3 regions of the Mesorhizobium sp. WSM4848 genome follow, and region 1 is predicted to be linked to each of the others. Evidence: riboswitches for the same ligand, from Rfam matches in the RefSeq annotation. Region 1 holds a riboswitch; each other region holds the start of a gene.
The links. A riboswitch is a leader RNA that binds a small molecule or an ion and turns the genes downstream of it on or off. The one in region 1 is predicted to bind S-adenosylmethionine.
Positions count from the first base shown of each region.

Region 1 (6,154 bases):
GGCAGCGAGCTCGACGTCATCGCCGCTGTGTTCATCGGCGGCGCTTCGGCGATGGGCGGCGTCGGTCAGGTGGTTGGCGCGGTGGTCGGCGGTTTCATCATGGGCGTCATGAACAACGGCATGTCGATCATGGGCGTCAATGTCGATTGGCAACAGGTGGTCAAAGGCCTGGTGCTGCTCGGCGCCGTGGTCTTCGACGTCTACAACAAGAACAAGGCTTGAGGGCGAGGGAACTCATGCATGTCGCCAAACGTGTGCAGCGTGTTGGGACAACGGCATGCATGAAAGCAAGGATTAAAGCGGGCCCCGTTTCAAACGCGGCGCGCTTGTAGGAGGCACGGGTCACATCGCGGCGCTGCCGGGCGGCGCAAGGAAGTCCCCCCTGGGGACCGGGCCCGCGAGCGCAATCCGGACGAAGAATTTCACCCGTGGCGCGGATACCGTCCGAGCTGCGCCAGGAGAAGCTTGCCAGACCGGCAGGCGGCAAGGCAATTGAGAGAGGGTACGTCATGCTGATTTCCCAAATCCTCGATGAGGCGGAGACCATCCGCGTCGTCGCCCGCAACGGCGGCAAGACCAGGATCATCAACGGCGCCCGCAGCGTCTATTCGCTGGCCATGGAGGCCGCGCGCACCGGCACCGGGCTCGTCGCCCTCATCGAGCGCAAGGGTTTTGGCGAAGCGGTCGACCTCGATGCCGCCTACAAGAAGGGGCGGCTGTTGTCGCCGATCAACCATCCAGACCCGGCGCATCTCCACCTCACCGGCACCGGGCTGACACATCTCGGCTCCGCCGCGACCCGCGATTCCATGCACAAGAAGCTCAGCAGCGATGGCGAAGAGCAGCTCACCGATTCCATGAAGATGTTCCGCATGGGGCTGGAGGGCGGCAAACCGGCCAAGGGCCAGACCGGCGTGCAGCCGGAATGGTTCTACAAGGGCAACGGCACCATGGCAGTGGCGCCAGGTGCGGCACTTCTGTCGCCCGCCTTCGCCGAGGATGCCGGCGAGGAGCCGGAAGTCGCCGGCATCTATGTCATCGGTGACGACGGCGTCCCGTTCCGCGTCGGCTTCACGCTGTCAAACGAGTTCTCCGATCACGTCACCGAGCGCGTGAATTATCTTTTCCTCGCGCATTCCAAGCTGCGCAACGCTTCGTTCGGACCGGAGATCCTGATCGGCGACCTGCCGTCCGACGTCAGGGGTTCCTCGCGCATCCTGCGCGACGGCCAGCTGCTGTGGGAAAAACCGTTCCTGTCGGGCGAGGCGAACATGTCGCACACCATCGCCAATCTCGAACATCACCACTTCAAATATTCGGCCTTCCGCCAGCCGGGCGACGTGCATGTGCACATGTTCGGCACCGCGACATTGTCCTTCGCCGACGGCGTCAGGACCGAGGCCGGCGACGTCTTCGAGATCGAGGCCAGGGATTTCGGCCTGCCGCTGCGCAACCCGCTTGAAATCGAGCAGCCGGTGAAGGTGGCGGTGAAGGCGCTTTGAACGGTCATTGACGGCGTGATCTCCCCCCTTGTGGGGGAGATGGCCGGCAGGCCAGAGGGGGGCGCTGTCCCGCCAGCGTCTCAAAACGAATAATTATGCCTCAGGTTGCCGCAGGTTGCCGCAAGGTGCCTGCCAAGTTGGTGATCCTTCGCGCCCCCCTCTGCCCTGCCGGGCATCTCCCCCACGAGGGGGGAGATTGGCAGCTCGACCTCTCAATAAATATCGAAATCGAAATATTTGGCCTGGATCTTCTTGTAGGTGCCGTCGGCGACGATCGCGTCGATCGCGGCGTTGAGCTTTTCGCGCAGCGCATTGTCTTCCTTGCGCACGGCGATGCCGGCTTCGGTCTCCGTGCCCTTGACGTCGCCGACCATCTTGCAGCAGCCGTCGCTCGATTTCTTCATCCAGTCCATCAGCACGAATTTGTCTGAAAGGACGGCATCGAGACGGCCGTTCATCAGGTCGGCGACCGCCTCCTCCTGGGTCGGGTAGAGCTTCGCCTCGGCGCCTGCCTTGCTATAGACATCCTGGGCATAGTCGGCCTGGGTGGTCGAAGCCTGCGCGCCGACTATCTTGCCGGCGAGTGCCGCCGGTTCGGTCGAGGCAATATCGCTGTCCTTCAGGGCCACCAGCGAAAGCGGCGTCGTATAGTATTTGTTGGTGAAGGAGACCTGTTTCTTGCGCTCCTCGGTGATGCTCATGGACGCGATGATGGCGTCGAATTTTTTGGCCTGGAGCGCCGGGATCATGCCGTCCCAGTCCTGCGTGACAAGTTCGCATTCGACCTTCATCTGAGCGCAAAGCGCATTGGTGATGTCGATGTCGAAGCCGACGAGCTTGCCATCCGCGGTGATGGTGTTGAACGGCGGATAGGCGCCTTCAGTGGCGATCTTCAATTTTTCCTGTGCTTGCGCCGACAGGGACCCGGCTGACATCGCCAGCATGACGGCTGTTGCTGCCGATGCGATCCATCTTGAAATCTGCATTTTTTGTTCCCCTTGTTCCAACCGTATTGACGGCTAAGACAGCCAAGCACGACCCGGTAAGGTCAGGCAAGCATGGTCTGATCATAGCGGGCGATTAGCGCGCCGCGCGAAAATGCTTGGACAGTTTCAGGCCCTGTGCCTGATAGTTCGAGCCGAGATCTGTGCCGTAGAGTGCCTGCGGCCGCTTCAGCATGTGCTCGTAGACCAGCCGTCCGACGATCTGGCCGTGATCGAGGATGAACGGCACTTCGTGGCTGCGCACCTCGAGCACGGCCCGGCTGCCGGTGCCGCCCGACGCCGAATGGCCGAAACCAGGATCGAAGAAACCGGCATAGTGGACGCGGAATTCGCCGACCAGCGGATCGAAGGGCGTCATCTCGGCGGCATAGAGCGGCGGCACATGCACCGCTTCCTGGCTGACGAGGATATAAAATTCGTCCGGATCGAGCACCAGTTCGCCGGCACCGCTCTTATAGAGCGGCTCCCAGAAATCGACGACATCCTGCGCGGCGCGCTTATCGACATCGACCAGGCCGGTGTGGTGCTTGCCGCGGTAGCCGACCAGCCCGTCCTTGTCGCCATCGAGGTCGATCGACAGTGCGATGCCGCCGCCGGAAATGTTCGGCGGCTCGGTGGCGACGAGCGTCTCGGCACGATGCAATTCGTGCAGCTCGCTTTCCGACAAAAGCGCATTGCCGGTACGGAACCGGATCTGCGACAGCCGCGAGCCGGCGCGGACGACGATCGGAAAGGTGCGCGGGCTGACTTCGAGATAGAGCGCGCCGTTGTAGCCGGCAGCGATCTTGTCGAACTCGTGGCCGCGATCGGTCATCACCCGGGTGAAGATGTCGAGCCGTCCGGTCGAGCTCTTCGGGTTGGCCGAGGCGGAAATGCTTGCCGGAAGCGCCAGGCTCTCGAGCAGCGGCACGATATAGACGCAGCCCGTCTCCAATACCGCACCATCGGCGAGATTGATTTCGTGCAGCTTAAGGCGGTCGAGTTTTTCAGCAACCCTGTGGTTGGGGCCGGGCAGGAAGGAGGCGCGCACCCGCCAGGCCTTGTCGCCAAGCCTGAGGTCGAGGCTGGCCGGCTGGACCTGGTCGGAGTCGAGCGCGCGCTCTGACTTCAGCGCGCCCGACTGGTACAGCGCGGAAATATCCTGATCCGGAAGAATGCCTGTCTGCCGCAAAGTCTGGCTCCGCTCGAAGGCCGGGCGTGTCTCGTCTTGTCGCAGGTCCTTGCCGCGGAACCCGCTGGTACAAACCTCTTAATCATGCCGGCAATTGACGCAAGCGCGGTGCAGGTCTAAAGGATCGTTATCCCGTGGTGATTTGGCCGGTCGGCTTGCAGCCACGTTAAACAAGTCGCTAAAGGACCGTCGGGCCGAAAGGCCGTATGGACCGGTTGCGACTTTCGCGGCCGGTTTTTTTGTGTTTGGACCATTTTTGTGTTTGGAACAAGGTGATGACGAGCAACACGCGCAACTGGAAGCCTCAGACCGCCCTCGTGCATGCAGGAACGCTGCGTTCCGGCTTCGGCGAGACCTCCGAGGCGATGTATCTCACGCAAGGCTATGTCTACGACACGGCGCAGGCGGCGGAAGCCCGCTTCAAGGGCGAGGAACCGGGCTTCATCTATTCGCGCTATGCCAATCCGACGGTCGACATGTTCGAGAAGCGCATGTGTGCGCTGGAAGGCGCCGAAGATGCCCGCGCCACCGCATCCGGCATGGCGGCGGTGACAGCGGCGTTGCTGTGCAGTGCCCGGGCCGGCGACCACATCGTGGCGGCGCGCGCGCTGTTTGGCTCCTGTCGCTGGGTGGTCGAGACGCTGGCGCCGAAATACGGCATCGAGGCGACGCTGGTCGACGGCACCGAAATCGCCAATTGGGAAAAGGCGGTCAGGCCCAACACCAAGTTGTTCTTCCTTGAAAGCCCGACCAATCCAACCCTGGAGGTCGTCGACATCGCAGCCGTAGCCTCGCTTGCCGATTCAATCGGCGCGCGGCTGATCGTCGACAACGTCTTTGCCACGCCCTTGCAGCAGAAGCCGTTGCAGCTCGGCGCCCATATCGTCGTCTATTCGGCGACCAAGCACATCGACGGCCAGGGGCGCTGCCTCGGCGGCATCATCCTGTCGGACAAGAAGTGGATCGACGAGAATTTGCACGACTACTTCCGCCACACCGGTCCCAGCCTATCGCCCTTCAATGCCTGGACGCTGCTGAAGGGCCTTGAGACGCTGCCGCTGCGCGTGCGCCAGCAGACGGAAAGTGCCGGCCGGATCGCTGACTTCCTCGCCGAGCGATCGGAAATTGTCCGCGTCATCTATCCCGGCCGCGCCGATCACCCGCAGGCGGCGGTCGTCAAGAAGCAGATGTCGGGCGGCTCAACGCTGATCTGCCTCGACGTCAAGGGCGGCAAGCAGGCCGCCTTCGCCTTCCAGAACGCGCTCGATGTCGTGCTGATCTCCAACAATCTCGGTGACGCCAAGAGCCTGATCACCCATCCGGCAACGACGACACACAAGAATCTGAGCGACGAGGCGCGGGCCGAACTTGGCATCGGGCCAGGCACGCTCAGGCTGTCCGTCGGACTGGAGGACACCGACGACCTGCTCGAAGACATCGAGCAGGCCTTGAAAGCCGCTGGATAGGGATACGCGCCGAAGCGCTGCGCTCTGATCTGCAAAGCAGGCGCGGTCAGGCGCCCGACGGCGTCTCTTCCAATTCCGCAACGGCGCCGGTGTGGATGGTCATCGTGTTGCCGCGCCAGTCGACGGCACCGCTGAGCCAGCCGCGCACCCAGATGGCGGGAAGCATCACGTCCCGCGCAACCATCGCCGGGATCATGCGCAGCGACAGGTGCCAGCCCTTGGCCGAGGCGAGAGCGCATTCCGGCAGATAGGCGACGATCAGCACGGCGATGGCGGTAGCCGGCAGGCTGAAGCCGCTGCCTACTGCCGCAACCAGCGCAAGCGCCAGCGGCGGCGCCGCTCCGATCAGGATCTCGGGCGCGAAGAACAGTGGGAAGGTGACGCGACGCAGGCGTGCCCAGCGGGCCTGGCGCGACCAGATTTCGCCAAATGTGCGCAAACCGAGCGGCTGCTCGAAGGGCGCGGCAACGAGATTGACGCGCAGTCCGAGCCCGTTGACCAGCTTGGTCGCAGCGGCATCCTCGGCAATCTCGGCAGCAAGCGCACGGATGCCGCCATTGGCGTCGAGCGAAGGCTTGTTCCACAGCATGCTCTTGCCCTGGGCAAAACCGAGGCCGAGCGCCTCGCCGGTATATTGCCAGCGCGCCTGCAGCGTGTTGAGGAAAGCGCATTCGACCTCCGCCCAGAACCCGTCCGGCCGCGAGCCGATCGGCGTCGAGCAGACGAGGCCGGTGTCCTGCCGCCATGCCGTCATCAGATGCTGGACATAGTCCCTCGGCATCAGGACGTTGGAATCGGCAAGGATGACCCAGTGGTGGCGCGCGGCCTCCCAGCCCTTCACGCAATTGTTGAGTTTCGGGTTGCCGCTGATGCGGTCGTCGCCGACCAGCAGCCGGGCCGGCACGGCCGCAAAGCGGGCGATCGCATTGGTGATCGGCCCGACCACCGGGTCGTCGGCATGGGCGACGCAGAAGATGAGCTCATAATGCGGCCAGTCGAGGGAGAAGGCGC
Region 1 is NZ_JBVVPX010000016.1:6,401-12,554, forward strand. It holds gene mmsB (multiple monosaccharide ABC transporter permease) at 1-222, shown strand, start outside; gene araD1 (AraD1 family protein) at 510-1,502, shown strand; gene AC0L16_RS16345 (ABC transporter substrate-binding protein) at 1,715-2,488, opposite strand; gene AC0L16_RS16350 (2'-deoxycytidine 5'-triphosphate deaminase) at 2,583-3,677, opposite strand; SAM riboswitch at 3,802-3,879, shown strand; gene AC0L16_RS16355 (O-succinylhomoserine sulfhydrylase) at 3,953-5,143, shown strand; gene AC0L16_RS16360 (ceramide glucosyltransferase) at 5,190-6,154, opposite strand, start outside.

Region 2 (6,154 bases), on a different contig from region 1:
TACAGCCTTGAAGACGTCGCTGACGTTAACCTTGCCCGCGCTATCGTCGAGCAGCTTGACATTGAAGGACTCGCCGGCAAGCCAATCCGCCACCTTTTTGGCGCCGGCGGCAGCGGCGAGTGTGGGCATGTCCCTGACCTTGTCGACACCTATGACCACAGCGCCGTGTGTCGTCGAGGACGGTTGTGCAACCGCTCTCCTTGTCGCGAAGGCCGAGGCGAGAGCGCCTCCGAGAATTATAACATCCCTCCGCCTGAGACGCATGTCTCCCTTCCATTTTTATGAGACGACAACTTCTCTGATAGCAAGAGTACTACTTCTAGCAGCCGAATCAGTGCCAGTCGATACCAACCAAGGTCGGCAGCCTATTCTGTAAGTCGAGTTGGGTCTGCGTGCCGTGGCCCCTTCCAAAAAAGCAGCGCGACGACACTGCCGTTTGTGACATAGGCGACACTCCCGTTTGTGACATAGATGGCGCCAACGTCGTTGTGGCCGTGGTCGCGTCGTCGTTGATATGAGCGCCACTGTAGTGGTCAGGTTCGGGGGCGCGGTCGAACAGGTGCTGGCCGAGGAACTGGCGGCGGCTCCCTCGCTGAACTTGGCGCTTTCGACAGGTTCGTTAGTGACCCGCTTGACGCGATCGCGCGCGCTCAGCCGCGACTTCCAGAGCGGTCGCCGGCTATGTCCGCGTCCAGGCGGCGGCAAAGCTGACCTCAACGGCTGACATGAGGCGCATTGCTGACTGCATTCTCAAGAGCGAACTTTCGCTTTTCTGGTCAATGCGCGACATTTGATATGTCCGGCAATCGACCGTTTTCCGTACACGTTTTCAGCCGGTACTCGGCTGATCAAATTCCCTGCGCTAGATTGTCCGGAAAGTATGTCTGGATTTCTATGATGCGGATAATGCTTATCGCCTAGAATCTGCAGTCTGGCGCCTTTGCCTGCGCGGCCAGTTGTCGAGTGCCGTAGCGGCGCGTAGCGCCTGCATCGCCATCGGCCAAGCTTCAGCAACTCCGAGCTCGAAGGCAATCGCAAAAGCGCTCGCCGCGGAATCGGCACTGGCAGCTTCTGGCGTCCCAGAGGTTACGCCGCCAAATGGAAGGTAGGCACTTCTGGCAAACCACAACGCGCAGTTAGCTGCTCGATTCGAATGATAGAGGGCACGGTCGAGAGGGGTAAAATAGCCCTCAAGACCCCCGGCTTTCTTCCGGAGTATCTTCCGAATACGCTCAGCTCGACCACGGGCTTCCTCGAGCGTCGCAGAAGCCGCTAGGATCTTACCCAGGCGGTACTTGCCTTCACTGCGCAGGAGGACGCCAGCGATGTGAATGGCCTGCCAGGCGAAGAATTCATTTCGTGATTGCTGTGTCGCCGGATCGAAATGCCGATGAGAGCCGTGAGCCGCAGTATAAGTTCGTCGCGCGTCTCCTCTTTGGCACTATCGTTGATAACGCGAACGAATGCAGCGATGATGGGACAGACACCCACTGGCCGATCGGTGTGGGGTGCCCCCGACAGCCACGCGACCATCTCTATCGCGCAAGTCCCCTCATCTCTCGATGCATGGCTGCCTGCGCTTAGATGTAATCGCGTTCCGGTCGAGCTGACTGCATCGTCGACTGATTTGGACAAAAGCTGGTCCCCTATTTCCGGAAAGCGTTGTCAAGCCATGACAGGAGCATGCAAAGTATACCGTTCAGATACGCCCATCTGACCAAAGCCTTGAGCTGCTCCTCCAACCCGGCCTTGGAACGCAGGGTCACCCGAGGAATACCTTCCATCGGGGGCAACCCTGCGAACCTGATTTGGGCCGGGATGAAGCGATCGGTCAAACCTCCCCAGTCGGCATTTGGATCGAGTCCGAAGGATTCTATGGCATTGTCGATGACGGTAATTGCGAACTCCGCAATGTGACCCCGGTCGGTGAATTTCTTGATTTCGATCAACGATGGCTCATAGAACAAATTTCTCTCGGTCGAAAAGCACGAGCCCAGCTGATATGCGGTCGCTGCCCAGGCCGTGCCTTCTACAACACGCACCGTAGAGTTCGGAAGAAATGCGACCGGCTGCAGCTCTTCGCCAAGCGGGTTTTTCTCACTAATGAGCGTACCTCTGCCTTTGGCCCCGACTGGCAACTCGGTCCATGTCTGTTGCGCGAGTTGAATCCGTCGTTTTGCAGTGACTACCGCTCGTAGCGCCTTTACTGCGTCGTCGGCGAAGAATGCAAACGTTGGAAGTCGGACGAATTCATCCATTCTCTCGCGCTGCTGCCGATGAAGCACTTGATCGAGTTGATCGAACATCTCCCCAACGGCGCGTTCGCGTTGCTGTTGCTGCTTGTCGACGCCTTTGGGTGACATCACCGAACGAAACATCGTTTGACCGAACTGCACGTCGGCTTCGGCACCTAATGTTAACCGCAGAAAATATCTGAATGTGGAACCGGGGAAGAGAAGCGGCATCCTCTTCGAATTCCAAACCGTCCACATTTCATCGGATGATCCGACCGAGACTTCGAAGAACTTGAGGCTTGTCGCATCCATCAAGTCGACATCGGGCCGCTTGCGTTTTATTCCCCACACTGCGCGCATCCCCCAGATATTTCTAACGTGCACTATAGTGCGTCGCACTATAGTGCACAAAACGGCACGCATGCCAAATGGACATGCGTCAGCTCGTTGCGAAGAACGTGAAACGCTGCCGCATCGCGGCCGGCCTCACGCAGCACGAGGTAGCGGCGAAGATGGGCGTCGATCGCGCCTATGTCAGCGGGCTGGAAATGGGGAAGAGAAACCCGACGGTTATCACGCTCTGGCAGATCGCGGAGGCGATCGGTGTCAGGCCGGTCGATCTACTGGCGGAAGATGATTAGGCGTCGGCCTCAAGGCCAGGCGAGCTCATCAAGATGATATTCTCATAGGTCCAAGAGCGCCGCCTCAGCCTCTGCCGCTGCGTCCATCGCCTTCTCAAACAGTCGGAAGTAAGTTCGCCACCACATGCGCGCCGGCTTCTCCGGAAAGGCTGTGTAGGTACCGAGCGCACCACCTAGCCTTTTTCGTACTTTGTCCGACCGTCGAGCCGCTCGATCCCAAGTGCGTTCCTGCTGGCACCGGTAGGTCAGACGGTGGCAGGTGCCGGCACAGGAAGTAAGTTCCTTTCTTGTAGAGCTTGCCGACCCCGCGGCCGCATCGCCGGCCGTCAACCCCGGCGCGCACGAAGAGAGGCCCTGTCACTTTGGCGGATCGCGGCACGCTTTCAAGTCCGACGGAGTAGTCCACATCCAGAGGGCCAGCGCGGTACGTCAGTCGCAGTCGGCCCGGAAGGGCTTGAATGCTAACCTGGAGGGTGTTCTCGCTGGACATCCGCCAGCTGACGAAAATATGGCGCCCTGGGACGAGGCAGCCAGCCCGGCGGACCCAGTTCACATCAATCGAGGGATACCGCTCGACGGTGTCAGTGCTGAAGCCCGGTGGCCTCCTTACGTGCCAGACGTCCGCCCGGCGCCAGAGGTATTACGGCGAAAGCGAGCAGGCGATAGTGTGCGTGAGATCGCTCGCAACTATAACGTCAGCGCAAGCACGATCAGTCGCCTGAAGGTTTGCTAGCGCGGCACGGATATTAGGCAATCGCGTTAGGCTGCCCCTTAGGCATCGCGCGTTTATCGAGCACTTGCTCTCTGTCGGTCCGCACGTACCTTCAAATTTGAAAATGCCTTAGGAACACGGGGGCAACTGTTGTTCGGAATTTGACGAAATAATTCATCTTGGATTTCAGGGCTCAGCCATCGCTCCACATCATCAATAGACGTCTCAACAGCATCGGACAGATTTTGCGGCGCACCGTGCTCCCTTAAGAAATCAAGCACCAATGTTAGCTCGCCCACAGTAATCATCACACCTTTGGTCTCATCAATTTGCGTGGCCTCGAAGCGTTCGAATGGCTTAGTTGTGCTGACCAGCTGTTGGATAAAATCAGCTATATCTATTTCTCGGATTTTGCGCACTGGGTTGTTCCTTTTGCCGTAGCCGCATCTTCTTTCGCCACCTTTCAGGAGCAGGTTGGCAGGCGACTAGCGCCGTTCTTGATGCAAAAAAATGTTACAACGGATACCGTTAAGTAGCAAGCGAGAAGAGGCTAAAATTCCTATAATTTGCAATAAGTCGTGTTGAGCAATGCGCCACGTATACGCTTTGGGCCAAACATTAGGCGCCCCGGCTGAATCGTCATCTTATCAGCGTCGTCCAAAACAGGCTTGGCGACTGGGTGACACGCCGAGTAAGCCCTTGGGGCCGACATCGACTATGCGATGCTAATCAAGCAGTGCGGCGAGCCGGCAGGCAAGAAGACTCCAGAACGCCTATCGAGCGCCAGTCTTGGGCAGTGTTGCGGCCGAACAACTCGACATATACCGCCGTGGTGTACTAGCAGGCACCACCAAGTTTCGACACCACGCATGGTGCCCTACAAGTACCTTTGAATGGGCGGCCGTTTGGGAGCTTAATATGTGCGATGGCCGCGGGCGCGAATGTTCTAGCTCCAGAATTCGCGACACTATGTACGCTGGTTTGTACGTAAAAGAGCAACAGCCTTGGTTTGCCTATGTAAGCTCAGGGGCGATGTCGGAGGCTCGCTCCGCCTAACTGTCGGCTGAGGCTGGGATGCCAGGGCGTTAGCTGCGGGCATGTTGGAACCCTCGGATGGTACAATTATTGGACAGCGTATCACATTGCCGTTAAGAACTGATTGTTTTGTTACATTTTCTATGTCCGACCGCGTTCAAATTTGCGCCTTATAGGGGCGCACTTGTGCGGTTTTTGGTTAAAGCCCCGGAATTGTTTTTCTGCTAAATCGGCAGTTGTTCGAACTTTCACTCTTGCCTTTGGCTGGTGTCATCGGTCGGACTGCAACGGTAACAAGCACAGCCTCTGCCATGAGGCAGCACGGCGAAAATGCCAAGGAGGAGGCACCGCATGACTACCCTGACCGAAAAAACGCTGACCAGCCTAGCGAGTGAATTCCGCCTCTCTCCTGGCAAACATTCCTCTCCCGCCGAGGGCATGTGTGCCATGGAATTGGTGGCCTTCCTCGATGGTGGCCGTCACACGGATCAACCGCGGTGTACCTGCGAACTCGTCAGTGCTTTCGTGCGCAGCATCAACGACAACATGCCGGACGATGTCCGCCACAAGCTGCTGCCCTATCTGCCGCGTCTGATCGGCACCGTTTCCGAAAACCTCGAGCAGGAGCGGCATGAATACTTCGCCTGGCAGACAATCCGCGTTTTCGCACCGGCCGCACTCCGTGCCCAGGGCTATCGACGATTTGCACGGGTACTACAGAACGCAGAGACGTTGCGGAGCGCGCGAGCCATTGCGGACACCGTGCGGCGTGGGGTCGCCAGGAAGGAAACGGACGATACGCTCACACCCGCAGCGCTCGCGGTCCACCATGCTGGGCGTGCGGCGGGCGCCGCCATGTGGTTCGCCAATCATCAAGACGATTTCCTGAAGGGAGCAAGTTCGATCACGCCCTATTCGGCATGCGCGGAGGCGGCGGCGAGCGCAGCATTCCAAGCGCACCGGGCGGGCACGGCTGAGGTATGGGACAGGGCGCTTGACGTGCTCGCAGGCGTGCTGTCGATCGGTTCAACCGAAAGGGGATCGGCTATGGTTGCGGGGTCTGCAGTCGGCGCTCTTTGAGGGGTTATTCTCCGCATCACCATTCGGAACGCGGGTCGTCGAGAGGCAGCGCCTCGCCGTCGGGCTCTTCCTGCCACGATTGCAGCTCGTCGGGCTCGGGCGGCTGGCCCCGAGCGGCGCGCCGCTCGGAGAGGCGGCTGCGGGGCTCGTCAGGGTCTGGAGGCTCCGGACTAGCTGGAAGTGGCAAACGGTGGCGGGCGGGGCTACTAGGCGGCTCAGCGGGCCTGTCTATCGGGTTGGCGAGGCCGAGCTGCTTCGCAAGCTCCAAAGCTGCTTCGTGCTCGGCTGCGGTGAGGCGGTCGCACTCTCGCCGCTCGTCGGCGGCAAGGGCCAGCTGCCATTCGGTCTGACCCGCCGCGCGGAGCGCCCTTCCTTCAGCAAGCGCGTCTTTGAACTCGGGATAGGCCAGACGCCAGCGGCTCACTGTACGGTCTGTGCAGCCCAGCGCGTTG
Region 2 is NZ_JBVVPX010000007.1:100,484-106,637, reverse strand. It holds gene AC0L16_RS09660 (caspase family protein) at 1-264, opposite strand, end outside; gene AC0L16_RS09655 (hypothetical protein) at 1,647-2,585, opposite strand; gene AC0L16_RS09650 (helix-turn-helix domain-containing protein) at 2,663-2,875, shown strand; gene AC0L16_RS09645 (hypothetical protein) at 3,662-4,006, opposite strand; SAM-I-IV-variant riboswitch at 4,006-4,096, opposite strand; gene AC0L16_RS09640 (hypothetical protein) at 4,974-5,702, shown strand; gene AC0L16_RS09635 (helix-turn-helix domain-containing protein) at 5,719-6,154, opposite strand, start outside.
Region 2: it holds a riboswitch for S-adenosylmethionine, as region 1 does, so the genes downstream of both, AC0L16_RS09645 (hypothetical protein) here and AC0L16_RS16355 (O-succinylhomoserine sulfhydrylase) in region 1, are expected to answer to the same signal.

Region 3 (6,154 bases), on a different contig from region 1:
GCGGGTGAACAGGTCGAACAGCTTTTCGCCGTCGCCCCAGCGGATCGCCCGCTGCAGCGAGGCCAGATCCTCCGAGAACCGCGCCAGCATTTCGAGGATGGCATCCTTGTTGTGCAGGCAGACATCCCGCCACATCGTCGGGTCGGAAGCGGCAAGGCGCGTGAAGTCGCGAAAGCCAGAGGCCGAATATTTGATGACCTCGGACTTGGTCACCGACTCCAGATCGTCGGCGGTGCCGACGATGTTATAGGCGATGATGTGCGGCAGGTGCGAGACGATGGCCAGCGTCATGTCGTGATGCTGGGGATCCATCGTGTCGATGTTGGAGCCGCAGCGGCGCCAGAATTCCGAGAGCCTTGCCAGCGCCTCGGGATCGGTGCCGGGTAGCGGCGTGAAGATGCACCAGCGGTTTTCGAACAATTCGGCAAAGCCGGCGTCCGGACCCGATTTTTCAGTGCCGGCCAGCGGATGGCCGGGAATGAAATGCACGCCGGCAGGCACATGCGGCTGCATCTGCGCAATGACCGACGCCTTGGTCGAGCCGACATCGGTGAGGATGGCGCCCTGCTTCAGCGCCGGTGCGATTTCCTCGGCGACCTCGCCCGAAGAGCCGACCGGCACCGAAACGATGACCAGGTCGGCATCGCCGACCGCCTGTTTCGCGTCAGTCGTGTAAGAGGAGCCGAGGCCGAGTTCGCGCGCCCGCGCCAGTGTCGTTTCGCTGCGCGTCGCGATGGCGACGTGACCGGCGAGGCCGTCGCGATGGATGACGCGGGCCAGCGACGAGCCGATCAGGCCGATGCCGACCAGCGCGATCTTTTCGAACATCGGTGATGTCATGGTGTTCTAGCTTTTCAGAAATGTCGCGAGGGCGGCGACAACGCCGCGATTGGCCTCTTCGGTGCCGATGCTCATGCGCAGCGCATTCGGGAAGCCGTAACCGGAAACGCGCCGCAATATGTAGCCGCGCGCGCAGAGGTAATCGTCCGCAGCCGCCGCCGAACGCTTTTGGTCCTCGGGAAAGTGGATGAGGACGAAATTGCCGACGCTCGGCGTCACCCGCAGTCCGAGCCTGGTCAACTCCTCACTCACCCAGGTCAGCCAGGTCTCGTTATGCGCCACGCTGCGCTCGACATGGGCGCGGTCGCGGATCGCGGCAATGCCGGCCTCGATCGCCGTCGCGTTGACGTTGAAGGGACCCCGCACGCGGTTGATCGCGTCGATGACATGCATCGGTGCGTACATCCAGCCGATCCGCGCGCCACCGAGGCCAAGCTTGGAGAAGGTGCGGGTCATGACCACGTTTTCCGCACCAGCCACCAGTTCGACGCCGGCTTCATAGTCGTTGCGGCGGACATATTCGGCATAGGCTGCATCCAGCACCAGAAGCACGTTTCGAGGCAGGCCGGCATGCAGGCGGCGCACCTCCTGGAACGGCAAATAGGTGCCGGTCGGGTTGTTGGGATTGGCGAGGAAGATGATCCTGGTACGCGGCGTCACCGCAGCGAGGATCGCATCGACGTCGGCGCGTTCATTGGTTTCCTTGACCGAGACCGGGACAGCACCTGCCGACTGGATGTAGATCTTATAGACCATGAAGCCGTGCTCGGTGATCACAGCCTCGTCGCCGGGCGCGAGATAGGTCTGCGCAAGCAGGCCAAGAATCTCGTCGGAACCATTGGAACAGACGATGTTCGCCGGGTTGAGGCCATGCACCTCGGCGATTGCCTCCCGCAGGCGCCTTGCGGTGCCGTCGGGATAGATGTCGAGCTTGGCCGCGACGTCGCGCGCGGCTTCTATCGCCTTCGGCGAGGGGCCGAGCGGGTTCTCGTTCGACGACAGTTTGTGGACCTTGGCAACGCCGGCTGGCGCCGTGCTTTTGCCCGGCACATAGGCTTCGATGTCCATGATCCCCGCGCGGGGCGTTGGACGTGCCTGATCCGATGCCTGGTTCATATTGCAAAAATCCGTCGAGAACGCTTCCGCTGCTCCAACGCGATGCGAATTTCGAATCCGCCACACTGGAAGCCGCCGCGGAAATACAAGCCGTGGCCCGGAATGTCGAGAGGCGGCAATGATCGTGCGTGACTGGCCGTTGACGCCGCGGCGCGCCGGTCCTAAAGAAAGGCGAAATCCCGTGGTGATTTGGCCGGTCGGCTTGCAGCCACGTTAAACAACTCGCTAAAGGGCCGTTTGCATCCAGTAACCGGCTTTGCGAAGGCAATGCCGGTTTTTAGTTGTCCGCAGCCGGCCGGACAGTCGCATCGATCCGAAAATCGCAATCGACTTTCGGAAAACGCGATGGGTTGATGTAAGAGGATGCGATGGTCGCGCTGCACACGAAAAGAACCAACAACGAGGCCGTCGAGCCGTCGAGCCCGGTGTTGCGTTTCGGCGCCGACAAGCCGCTCAAGCTCGATGCCGGCACACTGCTGTCGCCGTTCCAGATCGCCTACAAGACATACGGCACGCTCAACGACGCCCGCTCCAACGCCATCCTTGTCTGCCATGCGCTGACCGGCGACCAGCATGTCGCCAGCACCAATCCGGTGACCGGCAAGCCGGGCTGGTGGGAAGTGCTGATCGGCCCCGGCAAGATTATCGACACCAGCCGCTTCTTCGTCATCTGCTCGAACGTCATCGGCGGCTGCCTCGGCTCGACCGGCCCCGCCTCTACCAATCCCGCCACCGGCAAGCCCTACGGGCTCGACCTGCCGATCATCACCATCCGCGACATGGTGCGGGCGCAGCTGATGCTGGTCGACCATTTCGGCATCGAAAAGCTGTTCTCGGTGCTCGGCGGCTCGATGGGCGGCATGCAGGTGCTGCAATGGGCGTCGAGCTATCCGGAGCGCGTTTTCTCGGCGCTGCCGATCGCCACCGGCGCGCGCCATTCCTCGCAGAACATCGCCTTCCATGAGGTCGGCCGGCAAGCGGTGATGGCCGATCCCGACTGGCATGGCGGCAAATATTTCGAGCAGGGCAAGCGCCCGGAAAAGGGACTGGCCGTGGCGCGCATGGCCGCTCACATCACCTATCTGTCGGAGGCGGCCCTGCACCGGAAATTTGGCCGCAACCTGCAGGACCGTGAAGCGCTCACCTTCGGTTTCGACGCAGACTTCCAGATCGAGAGCTATCTGCGCCATCAGGGCATGACCTTCGTCGACCGCTTCGACGCCAACTCCTATCTCTACATGACCAGGGCGATGGACTATTTCGACCTCGCCGCCGACCATGGCGGCCGGCTCGCCGACGCCTTTGCCAGCACCAAGACCCGTTTCTGCCTGGTCTCATTCACCAGCGACTGGCTGTTCCCGACCGAGGAGAGCCGCTCGGTCGTTCATGCGCTGAACGCCGCCGGCGCCTCGGTGTCCTTCGTCGAGATCGAGACCGATCGCGGCCACGACGCCTTCCTGCTCGACGAACCGGAGTTGTTCGCCGCCATCAACGGCTTCATCGCCTCGGCGGCCCGCGCCAGGGGGCTCAGCGCATGACCCCGAAAGATTGCAGGCTTTCCGGACTGGCATCATGCGCCAATCAAAAGCCAAGATCATGAGTGTCAACCACGCCCAGCGCGTCGACCTCGAAGTCGTCGCCGATCTCATCCCGCCGCAGTCGCGGGTGCTGGACGTCGGCTCCGGCGATGGTCTGCTGCTCGAATTGCTGCAGGCGACGAAGCAGGTCGATGGCCGCGGGATGGAGCTGTCGCAGCGCGGCGTCAACGAATGCGTGGCGCGCGGCCTGTCCGTCATCCAGGGCGACGCCGACAAGGACCTCAAATTCTATCCCGACAAGGGTTTTGATTTCGTCGTCCTGTCGCAGACCTTGCAGGCGACCCGCAACCCGAAGCTGGTGCTCGACGAATTGCTCAGGATCGGCAAGCACGCCATCGTCTCGTTCCCCAATTTCGGCCATTGGCGGGTGCGTCTTTCGCTGTTCGTCGAAGGGCGGATGCCGGTGACCAAGGACCTGCCCTATTCCTGGTACGACACGCCCAACATCCATTTCTGCACCATCCGCGACTTCGTCAATCTCTGCGAGGAGCTTGGCGCAACGGTGGAAAAGGCAACCGCGCTCGACGCCAATGGCCAGAAAATCGGCCTCTCGATGCCATGGTGGTTCTGGAATTTCTTTGGCCAGCAGGCGGTGTTTTTGTTGAGGCGATAACGGCCGTCGCTTCTTCGGCCAATATGGCGCTCGCCTGCCTCAGTCCGGAGACCATCCAGGACTGATCGCCATTCATCAAGGTTTAGCGATCAAGTTCCGGGAAATACGGATCCGAGAAAAACCGCCGACCGCGCTCGCCTTGCAAACAGTCGACCGGTGCTGCCGTATCGACCGGGACGGATCCGGAATCGGCATTGGGACCGGCATTGGGATCGGCAACACCGCTGACCTCGAGGACCAGCTTGCGGCGTATGGCGGTCACGAATTCCGAAGCGGCATAGACCGGCAGCACGAAGGAGCCTGGCCCGCCTGTGACGCACTCGGCATAGTATTGGTCGAGATGGCTGTAGCTGGGCGACGGGCTGATCAGGATCGGCAGGCCATTGATGACGATGCCTCTTGCCACGGCGGCGTCGCGTGTCGTGGTGACCGGAATCCCGATATTGTTGGGGCCATCGCCTGAAATGTCGATGACGCTGCGCGTCGCGTCGAAGGCGGCTCCATCCAAAAGCTTGGCGCCGAAGGCGAGCGCACTGGAAATCGAGGTGCCGCGAAAGCTCCTGAACGGGCGCGCCTCGATCTTGTCGGCGAATGCCTCGGCGCTCTCGGCATTGTCGATGACCTGCCAGGCAATGACCGCATCGTCGCGGACGGTGCCTGCCCATTCGAAATAGGCCAGCGCAATGCGTCCGGTCACACCCGAACGCACCGCATTGATGAAGTCGGGGTGGCGCAGCGCCTCGACATAGCCGGCGCGCTGCAGGGCGAATTCCTTTTCGTCCATCGAGTGCGAGATGTCGACCGCCAGCACCAGTTCGACGTCCACGGCAATGGTGTCGGCAGGCGCGGCCAAAGGTGCTGCCTGGGCACGGGCAAGGCAGGCAAGCAGGCTGACGCAGGTCGCCCAAAAGCGCGCAGCGGTCTTGGGGTATCGACAAGCATCGAAACAAAAACTCAAAGCGTGTCGCATGAATCTCTTCACCGGGACGCGCTTTCAGCGCGTCAAGCATGGGTCCAACGCTGCAGGCTTCCGAACGATGCCGGCAATCTTTCGCCGCGATCACGGCAAAATAAAGCTTGGCTGTACGGCCGGCTATGCCTGTTGGTGGGCTTTGGCGACGGCCGGGGGTGGTTCGATCGCGCCGGCCCTGACGCGAACTGGCTTGAGAGCCGGTCGCTCGACGTCTTTCACGATCGCCAATGAGCGCGGGAAGAATTCAACATTGTGCTGGCCACGCCCGATATTGAGGATCGCGGCGTCGGCAAGACGCGCCTCCAGCATCGACAGCACCCGCCGCAGCGTCGCGCCGTCGAAGGTGTCCAAAGCCTCATCGATGATCACCCATTTCGGCTGCCGCAAGACCAGCCGGGCAAAGGCAAGCAGGCGCTGCTCGTCATCGCTCAATTCGCGCTCCCAGCGCGCCGACCGGTCGAGCGAGGACGACAGCCGCCCGAGGCCGACCTCGGCAAGCACCGCCGAGATCTCGGCGTCGCTGACCGCCGCATCGGCGTGATTGAGCACCTCGCGCAGCGTGCCGAGCGGGAAATAGGGTTTTCGGGGAACGAAGGCGGGCACCTCTCCGGCCGGCATGCCGATCCGCCCGCTTCCCCACGGCCACAGACCGGCAATGGCGCGGAAGAACAGCGTCTTGCCGGCGCGCGGATCTCCGGTGATCATGACGCGCTCGCCGGCACGGATTTCGACATGCGGCTCGGCGAGCTTGGTGCATCCATCCCGCGACGCAACCTCAAGGTTCTCGAATGTCAGCCTGCCGTCCGGATTTTCGCCGAACTCGATGCGCCTCTCGGTGTGGTGGAGCACATCCGTTTCAGCAAGCGCGATGCGGAAATCGGCGACGCGCATCAGCGTGGCGCGCCAATCGGCGATGCCGCCGATATTGTTGATGAACCAGCGCAACGAGGAATGCACCTGGTTGAAGGCGCCGACAGCCATCATCAGCCCGCCGAAGCTGATATCACCGGCGAA
Region 3 is NZ_JBVVPX010000015.1:98,504-104,657, forward strand. It holds gene AC0L16_RS16085 (prephenate/arogenate dehydrogenase family protein) at 1-840, opposite strand, end outside; gene hisC (histidinol-phosphate transaminase) at 847-1,956, opposite strand; SAM riboswitch at 2,128-2,205, shown strand; gene metX (homoserine O-acetyltransferase MetX) at 2,325-3,494, shown strand; gene metW (methionine biosynthesis protein MetW) at 3,553-4,167, shown strand; gene AC0L16_RS16105 (DUF1194 domain-containing protein) at 4,250-5,137, opposite strand; gene AC0L16_RS16110 (ABC transporter ATP-binding protein/permease) at 5,261-6,154, opposite strand, start outside.
Region 3: it holds a riboswitch for S-adenosylmethionine, as region 1 does, so the genes downstream of both, metX (homoserine O-acetyltransferase MetX) here and AC0L16_RS16355 (O-succinylhomoserine sulfhydrylase) in region 1, are expected to answer to the same signal.